DNA from 4 places in the Burkholderia stabilis genome. Region 4 is predicted to be linked to each of the others. Evidence: riboswitches for the same ligand, from Rfam matches in the RefSeq annotation. Region 4 holds a riboswitch; each other region holds the start of a gene.
What was found. Region 4 has a riboswitch for cobalamin ahead of cobA (uroporphyrinogen-III C-methyltransferase). Riboswitches for the same ligand answer to the same signal wherever they lie in the genome.

Region 1: it holds a riboswitch for cobalamin, as region 4 does, so the genes downstream of both, BBJ41_RS21230 (TonB-dependent receptor domain-containing protein) here and cobA (uroporphyrinogen-III C-methyltransferase) in region 4, are expected to answer to the same signal.
Region 2: it holds a riboswitch for cobalamin, as region 4 does, so the genes downstream of both, BBJ41_RS16520 (FecCD family ABC transporter permease) here and cobA (uroporphyrinogen-III C-methyltransferase) in region 4, are expected to answer to the same signal.
Region 3: it holds a riboswitch for cobalamin, as region 4 does, so the genes downstream of both, BBJ41_RS26380 (CbtB domain-containing protein) here and cobA (uroporphyrinogen-III C-methyltransferase) in region 4, are expected to answer to the same signal.

What each region holds. Positions count from the first base shown of each region.
Region 1 is NZ_CP016443.1:708,416-713,107, forward strand. It holds gene BBJ41_RS21220 (hypothetical protein) at 1-320, opposite strand, end outside; gene BBJ41_RS21225 (helix-turn-helix domain-containing protein) at 488-1,525, shown strand; cobalamin riboswitch at 1,635-1,827, shown strand; gene BBJ41_RS21230 (TonB-dependent receptor domain-containing protein) at 2,167-4,095, shown strand; gene BBJ41_RS21235 (TetR/AcrR family transcriptional regulator) at 4,204-4,692, shown strand, end outside.
Region 2 is NZ_CP016442.1:3,546,686-3,551,377, forward strand. It holds gene BBJ41_RS16510 (cell division protein ZapA) at 17-331, opposite strand; gene BBJ41_RS16515 (ATPase) at 328-678, opposite strand; cobalamin riboswitch at 833-1,087, shown strand; partial or broken gene BBJ41_RS16520 (FecCD family ABC transporter permease) at 1,290-2,370, shown strand; gene BBJ41_RS16525 (ABC transporter ATP-binding protein) at 2,367-3,182, shown strand; gene cobT (nicotinate-nucleotide--dimethylbenzimidazole phosphoribosyltransferase) at 3,235-4,290, shown strand; gene BBJ41_RS16535 (adenosylcobinamide-GDP ribazoletransferase) at 4,280-4,692, shown strand, end outside.
Region 3 is NZ_CP016443.1:1,913,806-1,918,497, reverse strand. It holds gene BBJ41_RS26390 (inorganic phosphate transporter) at 1-702, opposite strand, end outside; gene BBJ41_RS26385 (histidine phosphatase family protein) at 905-1,495, opposite strand; cobalamin riboswitch at 1,550-1,687, shown strand; gene BBJ41_RS26380 (CbtB domain-containing protein) at 1,721-1,930, shown strand; gene BBJ41_RS26375 (CbtA family protein) at 1,944-2,678, shown strand; gene BBJ41_RS26370 (LysR family transcriptional regulator) at 2,759-3,667, opposite strand; gene metE (5-methyltetrahydropteroyltriglutamate--homocysteine S-methyltransferase) at 3,796-4,692, shown strand, end outside.
Region 4 is NZ_CP016442.1:785,586-790,277, forward strand. It holds gene cobW (cobalamin biosynthesis protein CobW) at 1-770, opposite strand, end outside; cobalamin riboswitch at 1,099-1,363, opposite strand; cobalamin riboswitch at 1,488-1,725, shown strand; gene cobA (uroporphyrinogen-III C-methyltransferase) at 1,836-2,645, shown strand; gene BBJ41_RS03785 (cobalamin biosynthesis protein) at 2,642-3,019, shown strand; gene cobO (cob(I)yrinic acid a,c-diamide adenosyltransferase) at 3,054-3,656, shown strand; gene BBJ41_RS03795 (cobyrinate a,c-diamide synthase) at 3,659-4,692, shown strand, end outside.

The sequences.
Region 1 (4,692 bases), on a different replicon from region 4:
AGGGCAGGCAACGGCGCGTCGGCGTCCGTCATCACATGGCGTCGGCGCGCGTCGCACAGCCCGTCGACCGCCATCCAGAACGCGACCACGTCGCCATCGGTCAGCGCGCGCATCCGGTAATAGGACGGCGCATCGTCGACGTGCCAGGTCAGCCACAGCGTGCTCGGCTGCCCCGGCACCGCGACCGGCGGCGACACCCAGCGGCCGGCCGCCGTCAGCCCGCGCGCCGCATGGCCCGGCAAGTAGCGGTCGCGCAGCAGCGCGAGCACGTCGGGAATGCGCTCGGGAGCGAGCGTGATTTCATCTACGATCTGGATCATTCGCGTGTCGTCCGTGGTCGTTCATGGCGGGATGCGTTGCCGGCCTACGCCGTTCCGGCGAGGCCGAAGGCGGCCGGCGTCGATAGCATTCTTGCGTGGCGACGGTTCGCACACCCCTACCGGCCCGCTCACCGGCCCCTGTCGCAACGATCAGAACGGGAGACAACATGAAACCGCGCGCAATGCCCCAAAACGGCCGCGTCCTGCCGGGTTTCGGCGCGCGCCTGCTGAGCGAACTCACGCGCAGCGGCGCGGCGCCGGCCGGACGCGATACGCAGGCGCCGCACGATGCGCCGACGGCCGGCGGTTTCGTTGCGCTCTACCGCGACGCGATCGAGCGGCTCGAAGCGCAGGTCGCGCGCGGCGACGGCCACCCGCCGATGCGCAAGCAGGAAGTCGACCTGATGTGCCGCTGCCTGCTGAGCTGCGCGACGCTCGCCGACGCGATCCGCTGCGCGCGCGACTTCTGCGACATGCTGACGCCACGCGCCGGCATGCTGTCGCTCGCGGTGCGCGACGGACGCGCGACGTTCCGGATGGACTCGCTGCGCCGCACGCGCAGCCCGGCCGCGTGCCTCGTCGACCTGACGGGCCTGTTCTGCTATCTGCAACTGTTCGGCTGGCTGATCGGGCAGCCGCTGCGGCCAATCGACGTGTGGCTCGGCCATCCGCGCCGCGACGACGCGGTGCCGCTGCTCGGTCTGTTCAACGCGCCGGTCGACGTCGGCCGGAAAACCTACGGCTTCGCGTTCGATGCGGCGCGGCTCGAATGCCGCGTGATCCGCCAGCCGGCCGAACTCGACGCGTTCCTCGTCGATTTCCCGTTTCGTCTGATCGATGCGGCGCCAGCCGTCGTGTCGTGGACGCAGCAGGTGCGCGGCTTTCTCGATGCGGCGCTCGCGCACGCACAGGCGCTGCCGGCGCTCGTGGAGCTGGCCGCGTGGCTCGGCGTCAGCGAGGCGACGCTGCGGCGGCGGCTCGCGGCGGAAGGCAGCGGTTATCACGCGTTGCGCGAGCAATGCGTGGCCGACGCCGCGCGACGATGCCTGCGCGACACGGACTGGCCGGTCGCACGCGTGGCCGCACATCTCGGGTTCGGCGGCGAGGAAGCGTTCCGGCGTGCGTTCGTGCGCTGGACGGGTGTCGCGCCGAGCCGGTTCAGGCGCGATCCCCCGCCGTCGATCCCGGTGTTTCGTCAGACATGAAACGCGGCGCCGGCGCATGAAAGAAAGGGTTTGGAAAGTTTCCGCCGGGCAATGACGTTTTTTCGCATCCCTGCGCAACCGGACAATTGACGCGCCGGAGCCCGCGCCATTACGCTTGCGCGCTGATGGTTCCCGGAGACGGGATCAAAAGGGAACGCAGGAGAGGCAGCGCCTCGAATCTGCGGCTGCCCCCGCAACTGTGAGCGGCGAATGCGTGCCACTGCGTGCCACTGGGAAACCGGGAAGGCCGGCGCGAATGACGACCCGCGAGCCAGGAGACCTGCCATCGACCCGAGGTCCAAGCAGCCGCACCGGGCGGGGTGTCCCGGCGCGCCAAGCACCGCCATTGGCGGTCGCCCGTTGCATGGACGGCCCGACCTCAGGACCCTTCAGATGTCCATCGTTTCCGAATCCGCTTTCGCTCAGAAAGCGTCGCACCGACACGCCGTCGGCATGCGTGGCCAGCCCGCGTCCGCGCGGCCGTTTATGGCGCTTGCGTCGCCCGGCATGCGCCGCACCGACACCGCCGGCAGCCGGCCGCCTTGTCCCGCCACGCCATGACGCCCGCCCGGAACTGGCCGGCCCGGCCCCCGATTCGCTCACGATCGCCGTACACGCAACACGCTTATTCCCGCTGCCTCATGAACATTCGTTACCTTCTTGCCACGTCCGCCGCCAGCGCGCTGCTTGCCCCGATCGCCCATGCTGCCGGCGACACCGCGCTCCCGCAGGCCGCCCGGCCCGCGGAAAGCGCCGACCTGCCGACGATCAGCGTGACCGACACGCGGCGCCTGCCCGAATCGTTCGACGGTCGTTATGCGTCGACGCAGGTGCTCACGCGCGAGGATCTCGACCGGCTGTCGCCCGGCGACCCGAGCATCACGCAGGCGCTCGCGACGCTGCCGGGCGTCACCGTCTCGCAGAACGGCGGCCCCGGCTCGTCCGCGTCGGTCAGCATCCGCGGCTCGTCGGCCAGCCAGGTCGCCGTGTTCATCGACGGCATCCGGATCGGCTCGTCGACCACCGGCATCGCGCCGTGGGCCGATCTGCCGACCGAAGCGTTCGAGCGCGTCGAAGTGATCTCGGGGCCGGCCGCCGCGTCGTTCGGCGCCAATGCGATGGGCGGCGTCGTGCAGCTCTTCTCGCGCCGCGCCAGCAATCAACCGAACCAGACCACGGTGTCGTTCGGCGGCGGGTCGAACAAGACCTTCGACACGCAGTTGCGCACGTCGGGCACGGTGCCGTCGACGGGGCCGCTGGCCGCGCTCGGCGGGCTCACCTACTCGCTCGGCCTGCACGACTACAACACGGCCGGCATCGATGCGACGCGCCCGTTCTTCTACGCGCACGAAGCCGGCCGCAATCCGTATCACGCACAGGATCTCGATGCGCGCCTCGGCTACGCGCGCGACAACTGGTCGATCTCGACGTTCGCGCTGTATCACCGGTCCGATCTGTCCTACGACAACATCGGCTATGCGAACCGTCAGCTCGATCATCAACTGACGGCCGGCATCGCGTTCCGTCTCGACATCACGCCCGACACGCAGTTCGCCCAGTCGTTCGGCTATTCGAACGACCGCGCCTTCATCTACGCGAACGACCCGACCCTTGCGACCGACCAGATCAATTCGCAGCGCATCAGCACGTCGACGTCGCTGACCCACCAGGAACACGGGTTCCACCTGTTCGGCCTGCCGCTGTCGGGCGAGACGAAGCTGGCCTACGACTTCACGCGCGAACAGGCGTTCCTGCCGTTCGACATTCCCGCCGGCGTGCCGACGCGCAACGATTCCGCGTTCTCGCTGCATCAGTCGGCGACGCTCGGCAGCGTGACGATGTTCCTCGCGGGGCGTCACGAGATCATTGCCGGGCAGTCGGTGAACACCGGCAATGCCGCGCTGTCGTGGGCGATCACGCCGGTCTACACGGCGCGCGTGTCGTACGGCAACGCGTTCCGCCTGCCGACGTTCAACGACCTGTACTACCCCGGCTACGGCAATCCGAACCTCAGCCCCGAACGCAACACGTCGGTCGAGGCCGCGATCGACGCGAATACGTCGTACGGCACGTTCTCCGCCGCGATCTACGACACGCGGGTCAACAACCTGATCGCGTACAACCCCGCGACGTTCTCGCCGATGAACATTGGCCGTTCGCATATTCGCGGCATCGACCTGTCGTACAAGGGCACGATCGGCCGCTCGACGCCGGTGAGCCTCGCGATCGGCATCCTGAATCCGCAGGACGAGACCAACCAGACCTGGCTCAACCGCCGGCCGCGCCAGACGGTCAGCCTCAACGTCGATCACACGTGGGACGAACTGCACCTGCACGCGCTGAGCACGGGCGCGTCGCTGCTCTACGGCGGCTCGACGTTCGACGATCCGGCCAATACGCAGTATCTGCCGTCGTACCTGACCGTGAGCCTGCGCGCGGCCTACCGGATCAATTCGCACCTGACGGTGTCGGCGTCGCTGTCGAACCTCTTCGAGCGGCAGTACATGACCGCGTACGGCTACAACACGCTCGGACGCACCGCGTTCGGCAAGGTCAGCTATACGTTCTGACGGCCCGGCAAACCCACGCATGGCGAAGCCACCGGCACGCACACGACATTGACACTGCCACAAAAACTAATAGAATTAGTTTTTTGACTAACCTCAATAGCATCCGTCATGGCGCGTGCCGGCATTACCGTAGACAGGCTCGTCGAAGCCGGCGCGCAGCTCGCCGATGAAACCGGCTTCGAGCAGCTCACCGGCGCGGCGCTCGCGCGGCACTTCGACGTGAAGCTCGCCAGCCTGTATTCCCATATCCCGAGTTTCGACGACCTCAAGAGCCGTATCGCGCTGTTCGCGCTGCAGGAGCTGGCCGACCGCGCGACCGACGCACTGGCCGGCCGCACCGGCAAGGACGCGCTGGCCGCACTCGCGAACGTCTATCGCGACTATGCGCGCGAGCATCCCGGCCGCTTTGCGGCCGCGCGGCATCCGGTGAGCGCGGAACGCGCCGCCGAGAGCGCGGGCGGCCGGCTCGTCAGGATGACCGCGGCCATGCTGCGCGGCTACGCGATTCCCGACGCCGAACAGGCGCATGCGATTCGCCTGCTCGGCGGTTTCTTCATGGGCTACGTGACGCTGGAAAGCGCGGGCGGTTTCTCGCAC
Region 2 (4,692 bases), 1.1 Mb from region 4:
ACGCATCGATCAAACGTTACTGCGTCTCGTGCTGTGCGAGCACCGCGCCGAGCTGTTCGTTCATCTGGTGCATTGTACGACGGATTTCCTCCGCCGGAAATGCTTCACCGTGCCGCACGCTCGTTTGCAGCCGCAGCAATTCCGATGCGAGCGACAGCGCTGCCATGACCGCGATGCGATCGGTGCCGCGTACCGAGCTGTTCGAGCGGATTTTCGACATCTCGGCATCGACGCGCGCGACCGCTTCGAGCAGCGCCGCTTCGGTCTCGGCCGAACAGGCGAGACGATAGGGCTGACCGAGAATCGAGACTTCGATCTGCTTGGTGCTCATGCATGTTCTCCGTGGCTGGCCGCGTCATCGCCATCCGTACGCGCCTGCCCGTCCAGCAGGTCGAGCTGGTTGTCGGCTTGCTCCGCGCTTTTCGAGCGTGGAAGCTTTTCGAGAATCGCGTTCAGTTTCACCTGTGCGTCGTCGATTTTCGCCGACAGCGTGTCGCGCTCGGCTGCGAGCGCATTGCGTTCGTCGCGCAGTTCCGCGAGTTCCGCGCGGACCGTGTCCGCTTCCGCGCGCAATTGCGCGACCTGCTCCTCGAGCGCGAGCCGTTCCGAGTGATAGCGCTTGTTCAGCGAAATCAGACGGCCAATATTTTGAGATAAGGTTTCGAGTTCGTTGAGCATTTGCTGCGTCCTCTAAAGACCCAGCATTTTAGCGCGGAATAACGCGCAATCCGACATCTGTAACGTTTCCAGTCGTAACACCCCTGCTTCTTGCCGCGAATGGACGCGTCCCGTGCGTGTCCGGGCGCTTCCTTGACGCTCGCGCGACCGGCTCCTAAACTGGCGCCGCCTCGGTGCTCGCGCGTGGAACGCGCGGTTAAACGGGAAGCAGGGCGCGGGCTTCGCCAGAAGGCCGCCAACCTGCGCTGCCCCCGCAACGGTAAGCGGCCGCGTCGCATGACGCAGGCCGGCTCAGGCGTGCTCCGCGTGCAGGTCTTGCAGGCGGGCACGGGCCACTGCGCGTTTTTAGCGCGGGAAGGCGAGCCGGTACGCCGCCAGCCCGGATACCGGCCGAGGCGGGGAGCCCGCACGGGCTTCGTGACGCGTGGCCTGCGGGGAAGCGGGGTGCGCAGTGCTTCACGGGATCTTCTTCGATGCTGACCCCAATCGTCGGCGGCGCCGATTTCTGCCATCTTGGTGATGCGCTCGAACCGGGCGACCGCCGGACGGTTGACGCGCCCATCGACCCTCTGACCGACAAGGACCACGAGCTTGGTTATGCCTACGACACGCCGCACCGCGCCGATGTCGCGCCCGGCCGGCCGCTGTAGCCGGCCGGTGCGCGGCGCGTCGCCCACCCGGCGGAGGGCAGCATGAGCGCCGCGCGCGCCGCCGCGATCTGGGCCGCGCTGGCCGCCGTGGTCGCGTTACTGTTCGTCGCGTCGTTGTCGATCGGCAGCGTGCCGATGTCGCCGTGGCAGGCGCTCGCATCGCTCGTGCCGCATGGCGGCGACGCGCTGTTCGCCGATATCGTTCGTACGCTGCGCCTGCCGCGCGCGCTCGCAGGCTTCGCGTGCGGCGCGCTGCTCGCGCTGGCCGGCGCGTTGCTGCAGGTGTTGCTGCGCAATCCGCTCGCCGATCCGTACGTGCTCGGCGTGTCAGGCGGCGCGGCCGGCTTCGCGCTCGTCGCGATGATCGCGGGCGGCGCATGGTGGCTCGTCGACGCATCGGCGTTCGCCGGTTCGCTCGTGTCGGTCGCGCTCGTGCTCGGCCTCGCGCGCCGCGAGCTGTGGCGTGGCGAGTCGCGCGACGCGTCACCGCGGCTGCTGCTCACCGGCGTCGTGATCGCCGCGGGGTGGGGGGGCGCTCGTCACGCTACTGCTGTCGCTCGCGCCCGATGCGCGGCTGCGCGGGATCATCTTCTGGCTGACCGGCGACCTGAACGGCGTGACCGCGCCATGGTTCGCATGGGGGGCGCTGCTGCTGGCCGCATGCATCGCGCTGCCGGCCGCGCCGCAACTGAACGTGCTGCTGCGCGGCGATGCGACGGCACTTGCGCTCGGCGTACCCGTCGCGCGCCTGCGCGTGCGGATCTATCTCGTCGCGTCGCTGGCTGCCGCGGCTGCGGTGACGACGGCCGGCACGATCGGCTTCGTCGGTCTCGTCGTGCCGCACGCGTTGCGGCTCGCATTCGGCAACGACCAGCGGATGCTGCTGCCGGCCGCGATGCTCGCGGGCGGCGGTGGCGTGATGGCGGCCGACCTGCTTGCGCGCACCGCGATCGCCCCCGCGCAACTGCCGGTCGGCGTGATGACGGCGTTGATCGGCGTGCCGGTGTTCCTGTGGATGTTGTTGAGGAGGCCGATGCGATGACGGATGCCGCACGGCACGCCACCGACGGCGACATGATCTACGCGACCGTCGACCTGACGCTGAAGGCCGGCGAACGCACGCTGCTCGACGGTTTTACGCACGCGTTCCGCCCCGGCGAGATCTGGTGCGTCGCGGGGCCGAACGGTGCGGGCAAGACGACGCTGCTCGCGACGCTCGCGGGGCTGCAGCCGCCGGCCGGCGGCCGGGTCGAGATCGACGGCCGGCCGCTCGGCGCATGGTTGCCCGCGCCGCTCGCGCAGCGCCGCGCGCTGATGCCGCAGCAACTGCACGACGCGTTCAGCGCGACCGTATTCGACACGGTGCTGCTCAACCGCTTTCCGTATCTCGGTGGCTGGGGCTGGGAGCGCGACGGCGATCGCGCGGCCGCGCGCGATGCGCTCGCGACGTTCGGCCTGACCGCGCTCGCGTCGCGCGACGTGCTGTCGCTGTCGGGCGGCGAGCGGCAGCGCGTCGCGCTGGCCGCGACGCTGTGCCAGGACGCGCCGCTGATGCTGCTCGACGAGCCGCTCGCGCATCTCGACCTGCATCACCAGATCGATTGCCTGACCGCGCTGGCCGCATGGCTCGACGCCGGACCGCGCACCGTGCTGTTCTCGTGCCACGACCTGAATCTCGCGCGGCGTTTCGCGACGCACGCGCTGTTGCTCGACGGCCGCGGCCAAGCGTGGGCCGGCCCCGTGCACGACGTATTGACACCCGAGCGCGCGAGCGACGCGTTCGGTTATCCGCTGGTGCTGATCCGCGAAAACGGCCGCGACGCGCTGCTGCCCGCGTGGCCCGAGCGACAATGACCTTTCCCTTTCCGATGCGCGGCACACGCCGCGCCCACGACACGGCTTCCCGATGACGACTCCGACCCACTTCCCGCCCGCGATCGCGCCGCTCGACGAAGCGCTGCGCAAGCGCCTGCAGCACGTGATCGACCACAAGACCAAGCCGCCCGGCAGCCTCGGCCAGCTCGAGGCGGTCGCGTTGCAGATCGGCCTGATCCAGCACACCGAGCAGCCCGTCGTGCAGCGTCCCGTGATGATCGTGTTCGCCGGCGATCACGGGATCGCGGCCGAGGGCGTGAGTCCTTATCCGCAAGCCGTGACCGCGCAGATGGTCGCGAACTTCCTGGCCGGCGGCGCGGCGATCAACGCGTTCGCGGGCGTCGCGCAGAGCGTGCTCGAGATCGTCGATGCGGGCGTCGCGTCGCCGCTGCCGCTGTCCGACCGGCTGGTATCGCTGCCGGTCGCGCGCGGCACGCGCAACTTCGCGGCGGAGCCGGCGATGACGCGCGACGAAGCGATGACGGCGCTTGCGGCCGGCGCGGCGCGCGTGCGCCTGCACGCATCGCTCGGCACGAACGTGATCGGTTTCGGCGAGATGGGGATCGCGAACACGTCGTCGGCCGCGTGCCTGATGAGCCGCCTGCTCAGCGTGCCGGTCGACGCCTGCGTCGGGCGCGGCACGGGCCTCGACGACCAGGGCCTCGCGCACAAGCGCGCGGTGCTCGGCCGCGCGCTCGTCAAGCATTCGCACGCGATCGCGCCGCTCGACGTGCTCGCGACGTTCGGCGGCTTCGAGATCGCGATGATGACGGGTGCGTATCTCGCGGCCGCGAGCGAGCGGATGACGATCCTCGTCGACGGCTTCATCGCGACGGCCGCACTGCTCGTCGCCGAGCGCATCGCGCCCGGCGTGCGCGACTACTGCGTGTTCTCGCATACGTCGCACGAGGCCGGGCACCGGCGCATGCTCGAGCATTTCGGCGCGAAGCCGCTGCTCGCGCTCGACCTGCGGCTCGGCGAAGGCACGGGCGCGGCGCTCGCGCTGCCGCTCGTGCGCGCGGCGGCTGCGTTCCTCAGCGAGATGGCGAGCTTCGAGTCCGCCGGCGTCGACAATCGTGACGCCTGATCGCGCGCGCGGCGTGCGTGCCGAGCTGCGCTACTTCTTCGTCGCGCTCGGTTATTTCACACGTGTGCCCGTGCCGCGTGCGATCGGCTACGCGGCCGGCGATCTCGACCAGGCCGCGCGCTATTTCCCGCTCGTCGGGGCGTGCGTCGGCGCGTGGGGCGCGCTCGTCTATCTCGCCGCGTTGCGCGTGCTGCCCGCGTCGATCGCGGTCGGGCTGTCGATGGCCGCGACGCTGCTCGCGACCGGCGCATTCCACGAAGACGGTCTTGCCGACAGTTGCGATGCGTTCGGCGGCGCCTACACGCGCGACGACGTGCTGCGCATCATGCACGACTCGCGGATCGGCACGTTCGGCGCGGTCGCGCTCGTGATCGCGCTCGGCCTGAAGTGGCAGGCGCTCGC
Region 3 (4,692 bases), on a different replicon from region 4:
CGGCGGCTCCTTGTACAGCTCGGGAATCCGCACGAGGGCTTTCAGCACGAGCAGCAGCAGCGACGCGCACAGGAAGCCCACGATCGGCGAGAGCAGCAGCGACTTGCCGACGCCCAGCGCCTGGCCCCAGTCGACGCCGCTCGTGCCGGACGGCCCGTGCATCAGCTGGTTCATCAGCCCGACGCCGATGATCGACCCGATCAGCGTATGCGAGCTCGACGACGGCAACCCGAAATACCAGGTCGCGAGGTTCCAGACGATCGCCGCGATCAGCAGCGCAAACACCATCGCGAAGCCGGAGCCGCTGCCGACCTGCAGGATCAGCTCGACCGGCAGCAACTGCAGGATGCCGAACGCGACGGCGCCGCTCGAAACCATCACGCCGAGGAAGTTCCACATGCCGGACCAGATCACCGCCACGTTCGGCGTCAGCGAGTGCGTGTAGATCACGGTGGCGACCGCGTTCGCGGTGTCGTGGAAGCCGTTGACGAATTCGAAGCCGAGCGCGATCACCAGCGCGGCGCCGAGCATCAGGTACGGGAACAGCGACCCTTCGCGCATCGGCGACAGATCGTCGATCAGGTGCGTGGCGATGTAGACGGCGCCGATCGCGAGCACCAGCAGGAACACGGCATAGCCGAGCTGCCGGGTGCGCTCGACGGAGCCCCGATCGTTCGCGGTGGACGAAGCAGGTTGATTCATGACGGGCGTCTTCTCGTGGGGGAGTCGCGTCCGATCCTAGCCGCGGCTAGCAGTCAGTTTGATGACAGTCGGGATGACGAACGGCGCGTCTTACAGTGATGTAAGGCGAGGGACGATATTCGTTCGCGTCGTGAAACACCGGCCGCTTTGTCATCCATATCGCGCATGCCGGGGCGGCAATTCCACGCGCAATTCCACACGCTTACGCATCGACGTCGCGCCGATCGTCGTGCGTCGTGGCCAACGTCCATCCATGCGGCGACGCGACGAACATCGTGCACGACAGCGGTGCGACGTCGATGCGCGCCGCAGCATCGAGATCCATCCTCATCACGTGCGCGACGGCCGCGCGAACGATCGGCGCATGCGTGATCGCGACGACGTCGCGGCCGGGCGGCAGCGCGTTCAGCCATGCGCCGACACGGCGAGCGGCGGCTTCGAACGATTCGCCGCCGTGCGGCGACGCGGACGGATCGCAGATCCATGCGCCCAGTGCGTCCGGCACGTCGCGTGCGAGATCGTGCAGCCGCTTGCCTCGCCAGTTGCGGTAGTCGATGTCGCGAAGCGGGTCGTCGGCTTCGGCGTGCAGGCCGAGTGCATCGGCGGTCTGCCGCGCACAGCGGGCAGGGCTGCACCGCACGAGCGCGCCGGCCGCGTGCGTCCACCGATCGCGCAGCGCGGCGGCTTCGGCGAGCCCGCGTGCGTCGAGCGGATCGTCGTCGGGAAACGTGCCGGTGCGCATCGCGCGGGTCGACGCGTGTGCAATCAGGCGCAACGAGGCATGGAGGGTCATGTCGGTTGTCGGGAGAGCCGGAGCGGACGGGCGGTCGTCCGCGGGCCATCACTTCTTCAATACGCGGACGTTCGCGCGTACAATCCGCTCGATACGAAGCGCGGAAGCCGGTGCAAATCCGGTGCGGTCGCGCCACTGTAACCGGGTAATCACGATCCCGGAAGCCAGACCTGCCTTCGTACCCATCCAACATTTGTCGGGGCGCGATTCCCCTGAGGTGCATCCATGAGCGAAGCAGTGCTGAAGCCGGTCGTCGTGCCGGCACCCATCCCCGTACGTGAGCTGTTGCCGTGGGCCGTATTCGTCGGCCTGATCCTGCTGCTCGCACTCTATTTCGTCGGCGCGGAACAAGGCGCGACGTCGCTCGTGCCGGGCATGTACGTCCACGAATTCGTCCACGACGGCCGCCATCTGCTCGGCTTTCCCTGCCACTGACGCGGAGAACACGATGGTCGGAAAGCTGCTCATGCGCGGGATGCTCGCAGGCATCGCCGCGGGCCTCCTCACGTTCGGTTTCGCGAAAATCGTCGGCGAACCGCAAGTCGATCAGGCAATTTCCTTCGAAGAACAGCGCGATGCCGCCAAGAGCGACGAGCACGGGCACGATCACGAGGTCGAGCTGGTCAGCCGCCACACGCAGGCCGGCCTCGGCCTGCTGACGGGTGTCGTGACCTACGGCGCGGCATTCGGCGGGTTGTTTTCGCTGGTCTTCGCGTTTGCCTACGGACGAGGCAGCCGCCTCCCGGCGCGGCCGCTGGCCGCGTGGCTCGCGCTCGCGGCGTTCGTCGCGCTCGTGATCGTGCCGAACATCAAGTACCCGGCCAATCCGCCGTCGGTTGGCGACCCCGACACGATCGGCTATCGCACGGGCCTGTTCTTCCTGATGATCGCGATCTCGATCGCGACGATGGTGTTCTCGGTCAGCGTGCGCCGCCATCTGCTCGCGAAGCTCGGCCAATGGAACGCGTCGATCGTGGCGGGCCTCGTGTTCGTCGCGATCATCGCGGCGGTGCAGCTCGGGCTGCCGTCGATCAACGAAGTGCCGGCCGCGTTCCCGGCTGCCTTGCTGTGGAAGTTTCGCGTCGCGGCCATCGGCATGCAGGTGATCATGTGGACGACGATCGGCCTGTTGTTCGGCGCGTGGGTCGAGCGCGGCGAACGCATCGGCATGCACGCCGCCTGACGCGTATTGCAAACGGGTGCACCCGGGGGCCCGTTCACGCCGATCGCAAGCCCGATATTCGCGTGAACAGGGCCTGAGCCCTAACGCAGCATGCGCGGCGCGCTCCACGTCGATTCGCGCGCCAGCGCGACGAACGCGGCCAGATAGTCGATCGACGCATCCGCTTCGCGGATGCCGAGGAAGATCTGCTTCGCGATTCCCTTCTTGCCGAGCTTGACCGGCACGACCGGCATCCGGTCCGCGTATTCGTCGGCAAGCCATCTCGGCAGCGCGGCCACGCCGCGCCCGCTCGCCACCATCTGCAGCATGATGTCGGTCGTCTCGATCGACTTGTGCCGCCTTGGCACGATGCCGGCCGGCGTCAGGAACTGGTTGTAGATGTCGAGCCGGTCGGTTTCGACCGGATAGGTGATCAGGATTTCGTCGATCAGCTGCTCGGGCGTCACGTAGTCGGCATTCGCGAGGCGGTGTGCATCCGCGACCACCAGCACCTGCTCGTAGTCGAACACGGGATCGAAACGCAGGCCCGGCTTGTTCAGCGGGTCGGGCGTCACGAGTACGTCGATGTCATAGCCGAACAGCGCGCCGATGCCGCCGAACTGGAAACGCTGCTTCACGTCCACGTCGACGTCGGGCCAGCGTGACAGGTACGGCGACACGACCTTCAGCAGCCACTGGTAGCACGGGTGGCACTCCATCCCGATACGCAGCGTGCCGCGCTCGCCTTTCGCGTACTGCTTCATCCGCTCCTCGGCGAGCTCGAACTGCGGCAGCAGCCGGTTCGCGAGCTTCAGCAGATACTGCCCGCCTTGCGTGAGCCGCAGGCCGCGCCCTTCCCGGTCCCAGATCGGCGTGCCGAGCTGCTGCTCGATTTTCCTGACGGTATGGCTGAGCGCCGATTGCGTGAGGTGCAGCGCATTGGCGGCCGCGGTCAGCGAGCCCTGGCGCTCGACTTCACGAATGACGACGAGATGGAATCGTTCCAGCATGGATATCGCTCGCGCAACAGATGCATGAACAAATTTAATGGATGAATGAAATAATGCCATTTTATTTCATGGTTTGAAATCCCTATGATGGCTGCCGGATCTTCAATTTCTTTCTGGACGGCAGCCTCATGGTCACGACACACAACCTCGGTTTCCCGCGCATCGGCGCGAAGCGCGAACTCAAGTTCGGTCTCGAACGCTACTGGAAAGGCGAATCGTCGCGCGACGAACTGAAGGCGCTCGGCGCGGACCTGCGCGCGCGTCACTGGAACGATCAGCGTGGCCTGGATCTCGCGCCGATCGGCGATTTCGCGTTCTACGACCAGGTGCTCGACATGAGCTTCACGCTCGGCAACCTGCCGAAGCGCGTGCAGGACTTCCACGGCGATGCGCTCGACAACTATTTCCGCGTCGCGCGCGGCCGCTCGGCGCAGTCCGCGGAAGAGCATGCGGCGTGCTGCGGCGGCGTCGCGGCCGGTGAAATGACGAAGTGGTTCGACACGAACTACCACTACATCGTCCCGGAATTCCACGCCGACACGAATTTCTCGCTCGACCCGTCGCGCCTGCTGCAGCAACTGGCCGAGGCGAAGGTGCAGGGCGTGAACGCTAAACCGGTGATCATCGGCCCGGTGACGTACCTGTGGCTCGGCAAGTCGAAGGACGATTCGGATCGCCTCGCGCTGCTGCCGAAGCTGCTGCCGGTGTACGGCGCGCTGCTCGACACGCTGACCGCGCAAGGCGTCGAGTGGGTGCAGATCGACGAACCGATCCTCGTGACCGAACTCGACGCCGAATGGCGCCAGGCATTCCGCACCGCGTATGCGGCGCTGGAGACGCGCCGCATCAAGCTGCTGCTCGCGACGTACTTCGGCCAGCTTCAGGACAACCTGACGCTCGCAAGCTCGCTGCCGGTCGACGGCCTGCATGTCGACGCGATCAACGCGCGCGACGAAGTGCACGCGCTGGTGCGTGAACTGCCGGCCGAGCGCGTGCTGTCGGTGGGCGCGATCAACGGCCGCAAC
Region 4 (4,692 bases):
TGGTCGCCGTCGTCGGCCGAGCCGTGATGGTCGTGACGCAGGTGGATCGTTTCTTCCGACGCCGATTCGAGGCCGAGCAGCATCGCGAGATCGAGTTCGCCGCGCGTCGCGCGCACGATCTTCACCTGCGGCGGGATCTCGTCGCGGATCGCGGTTTCGATCTGCGCGAATTCCGCATCGCCGACGAGATCGGCCTTGTTCACGATCACGAGATCGGCGGACGACAGTTGATCGGCGAACAGCTCGTGCAGCGGCGATTCGTGGTCGAGGTTCGGATCGGCGCGGCGCTGCGCATCGACGGCCTGCGGGTTTTCCGCGAACTGGCCGCTCGCGGCGGCCGGCCCGTCGACGACGGTCACGACCGCATCGACCGTGAAGCTGTTGCGGATCGTCGGCCAGTTGAACGCCTGCACGAGCGGCTTCGGCAGCGCGAGCCCCGACGTTTCGATCAGCACGTGGTCGATATCCGCGCGCCGTTCGACAAGCGCTTCCATCACCGGATAGAACTCTTCCTGCACGGTGCAGCACAGGCAGCCGTTCGCGAGCTCGTAGAGCTGGCCCGATGCTTCGTTCTGCGCGCCCTCGGCATCCTCGCAGCCGATGCCGCAGCCCTTGAGGATTTCGCCGTCGATGCCGAGCTCGCCGAATTCGTTGACGATCACCGCGATGCGGCGGCCTTCGGCGTGCTGCAGGATGTGGCGCATCAGCGTCGTCTTGCCGCTGCCGAGAAAGCCCGTGACGATCGTGACGGGAAGCTTGCGTAGGGTCATGGTAGGTCCTGTGTCGAAAGTGGAATCAGGCCGGGATCGTCGCGTCGAAGGCGGCGCGGCAATTCATCTGGCGGATCGCGGGCAGGTCGCCGCGCAGCCCGGACGGACGGACGCAGGACGGACGGAACGACGAATCGGACATGGTGCTTCCTTGCGAACGGTCGACATCGTGAATGCCAACACGGCTGCCGCCGGCCCTGCCCGCGCCGCCTGCCGTTCGCCGTGCCGGCCGGGCGCGTGCGCGCGGGGCCGATGGGCGGAGAAAGCGGGAAATGCGCGGGCGTCGGGCCTGCTGCGGCCGTGGACGATGCGCCGCCTCCCCGCGGCGCTGAACCCCAATGTTTAGGCCGGTATCCGGGCTGACGAACACGCCGCTTCGCCTTCCCGGATGCGCGCGGCATCCAGTGGCGGTCGTCCGCATGCGTGCGGCATGCGGCGAAGCGGCGTTGCATCGCGCTGCGCGCGACGCGTTCGCTTACCGTTGCGGGGGCAGCACAGGTTGGCTCGACTGCGGCGCAGGCAGGCTCCCTGTTTCCCGTTTAACTGCGTGCGCCGGAGCGGCGCGCGCGAGCACCAAAACGCGTGCGAGTGTAGGCGGCGGTGCGGGGAGCGTCAAGGCGGCACGGGCCGCCGGGCCGTGTTTCGCACGGCCGGCGCGCGACGCCTGAAGCCGCTTCGGGCACCGGCGCGGCGGGTTCGCGCGGGCGGACCGCTGTGCTATCGTAGCGCCGCGTTCGGTGCTCGCATGCGCATTCCCGCATGCAGTTAAACGGGAAACAGGAGGCGGATGTCCGCCCGGCCTGTGCTGTCCCCGCAACGGTACGCCGCCCGCGCGACGCGCTTCCCCGCGCGACGCGCCCATGCCGCCCACGATGCCACTGCCCTTCAGCCGGGCGGGAAGGCTGCGGCCTGGCAAGCGGCCAGCCCGGATACCGGCCGACGCAAGGGGCGAGCCCGACGCTCGCCGAACGCCCGATCCGCGGGGGACGGATGGGGTGCGCATTCCGCCTGCGTCCGCGTGGGCTTCGTCCGATCCGTCATGCCTTGCCTGTCTGCCGGCCGCCCATGTGCCGCCCGCCTTTCCCTTTTCACCGTAACGACACGGTGCGCGCCGTGCCGCGCGCGATGAGCCGCGCGTGGCTCATCGGCGCTGGCCCCGGCGACGCCGACCTGCTGACGCTCAGGGCCGTGCGCGCGATCGGCGCGGCCGACGTACTGCTCGTCGACGATCTCGTGAACCCCGACGTGCTGCGCCATGCGCGCGCCGACGCGCTGATTGAGCACGTCGGCAAGCGCGGCGGCCATGCGTCGACGCCGCAGGAAACGATCGTCGCCGCGATGCTCGACCATCTGCGCGCGGGCCGCAGCGTCGCCCGCCTCAAGGGCGGCGATCCGTTCGTGTTCGGCCGCGGCGGCGAGGAACTGGCCGCGCTCGGCGCCGCGGGTTTTCCGGTGGAAATCGTGAACGGCATCACCGCAGGCATTGCAGCGCCGGCCGCGCTCGGCATTCCGGTCACGCATCGCGGCGACGCGCAGGGGGTGATCTTCGTCACGGGCCACGGCGCGGGCGCCGACGAGCCCGACTGGCGCGCGCTCGCCGCCACCCGCATGACGATCGTGATCTATATGGGCATTCGCCGGCTCGACGCGATTGTGGCAGCGCTGCATGACGGCGGCCTGCCCGGCGATACGCCGTGCGCGGCGATCGAGAATGCGACACGTCCCGATCAGCGGCACGTGCTCGCGACGCTCGACAATCTCGTCGAACGCGTCGGCGCAACCGGCATCGGTTCGCCGGCGATCGTCGTGATCGGCCGCGTCGCCGCGCTCGCCGATGATCCGGCGGTGCGCGCGGCGCTCGGCGGCGGCGCATGACGCGCGTCGCGCTCGGCGTCGGCTTCCGCGCGGGCGTGACGGCCGCCCAACTCGATGCCGCGATCCGCGCCGCGCTCGCGCTCTACCCGGGCGCCGAACCGGCGCTCGTCGCGACGCTCGCCGACAAGGCGCGCACCCGTGCGCTGCGCACGCTGTGTGCGCGACGCGGCTGGCCGCTCGTCGCGTTCGATGCGGCGCAGCTCGCAAACCGCCCCGAGCTGGCCGTAAGCGGCCCGTCGGATGCCGCGCTCGCGCGCTTCGGCGTCGCGGGCGTGGCCGAGCCGTGCGCGCAGCTCGCGGCGCCGCATGGCCGGCTGCTGGGCCCCAAATCCATCCGGGACGGCGTGACGGTCGCGCTCGCCGGCCCGCTCTGAACCCTTTGTTTCGCTTTCGACAGGACGATTCCCGATGAAGACCGATTCCGAATCCCATCAGCGGATGGCCGAACGCCGCCGCGCCGGCCATGAGAAGAAGCAGGCCGCCGCCACCCACGAAAAGGGCCTGCTGATCGTCAACACCGGCAACGGCAAGGGCAAGAGCACGGCTGCATTCGGCATGGCCGTGCGCGTGCTCGGCCACGGCATGCGGCTCGGCGTCGTGCAGTTCATCAAGGGCGCGCTGCACACGTCCGAGCGCGACTTCCTCGGCGCGGTCGCGGAATGCGATTTCGTGACGATGGGCGACGGCTACACGTGGAACACGCAGAACCGCGACGCCGACATCGCGACCGCCCGCAAGGGCTGGGACGAGGCGCGCCGGATGATCGAAAGCGGCGACTACCGGATGGTGATCCTCGACGAGCTGAACACCGTGCTGAAGTACGAATACCTGCCGCTCGACGAAGTGCTCGCGACGCTTGCCGTTCGCCCGGATTCGGTGCACGTCGTCGTCACCGGGCGGCACGCGCCCGATGCGCTGATCGACGCGGCCGATCTCGTCACCGAAATGCGGCTCGTCAAGCATCCGTACAAGGAGCAAGGCGTGAAGGCGCAGCGCGGCGTGGAGTTCTGAGCGTGCCGGCCTGCCCCGCGCTGTTCGTCAGTGCGCCCGCGTCCGGCCAGGGCAAGACGTCGGTGACGGCCGGCCTCGCGCGGCTGCATCGACGGCTCGGCCGCCGCGTGCGCGTGTTCAAGACCGGGCCCGACTTCCTCGATCCGATGCTGCTCGAACGCGCGAGCGGCGCGCCCGTGCATGCGCTCGACCTCGGGATGGTCGGCGAGGCCGGCTGCCGCGCGCTGCTTGCCGAGGCCGCGCGCGATGCGGACCTGATCCTGATCGAAGGCGTGATGGGGCTGTTCGACGGTACGCCGAGCAGCGCGGACCTCGCGTCCGCGTTCGGCGTGCCGGTCGTCGCGGTGATTTCCGCGAAGTCGATGGCGCAGACGTTCGCAGCGATCGCGTTCGGGCTCGCGCGGTTCCGCCCGGGGCTGCCGTTTCACGGCGTGCTGGCGAACCGCGTAGGGTCGGCCCGCCATGCGGAGCTGCTGCAACAGGCGCTGCCCGATGACCTGCGCTGGCTCGGGCACGTGCCGGCCGATGCGGGCATCGCGCTGCCGGAGCGGCATCTCGGCCTGCACCAGCCGGCCGACATCGACGATCTCGATGCGCGGCTCGAACGCGCGGCCGACGCGCTCGCGCAGACGGCGCTCGCGGCATTGCCGCCGGCCGTCGCGTTCGCGGAACCCGACGTTACGACACCGCTGACGCGCATGCTCGCCGGCAAGCGGATCGCGATCGCGCGCGATGCGGCGTTCTCGTTCATCTATCCGGCGAATCTCGCGCTGCTCGACGCGCTCGGCGCGGAGTCGACGTTCTTCTCGCCGCTCGCCGACGAGCCGGTGCCCGACGATTGCGACGCGCTGTTCCTGCCGGGCGGTTATCCGGAACTGCATGCGGCAAGGCTCGCGGCGAATGCCGCGACCGCGCGGACGATTCGCGCGCATGCGGCCGCCGGCCGGCCGATCGTCGCGGAATGCGGGGGGATGGTGTATCTGTGCGAGTCGCTGATCGACGCGGACGGCGCCACGACGGCGATGCTGGGCCTGCT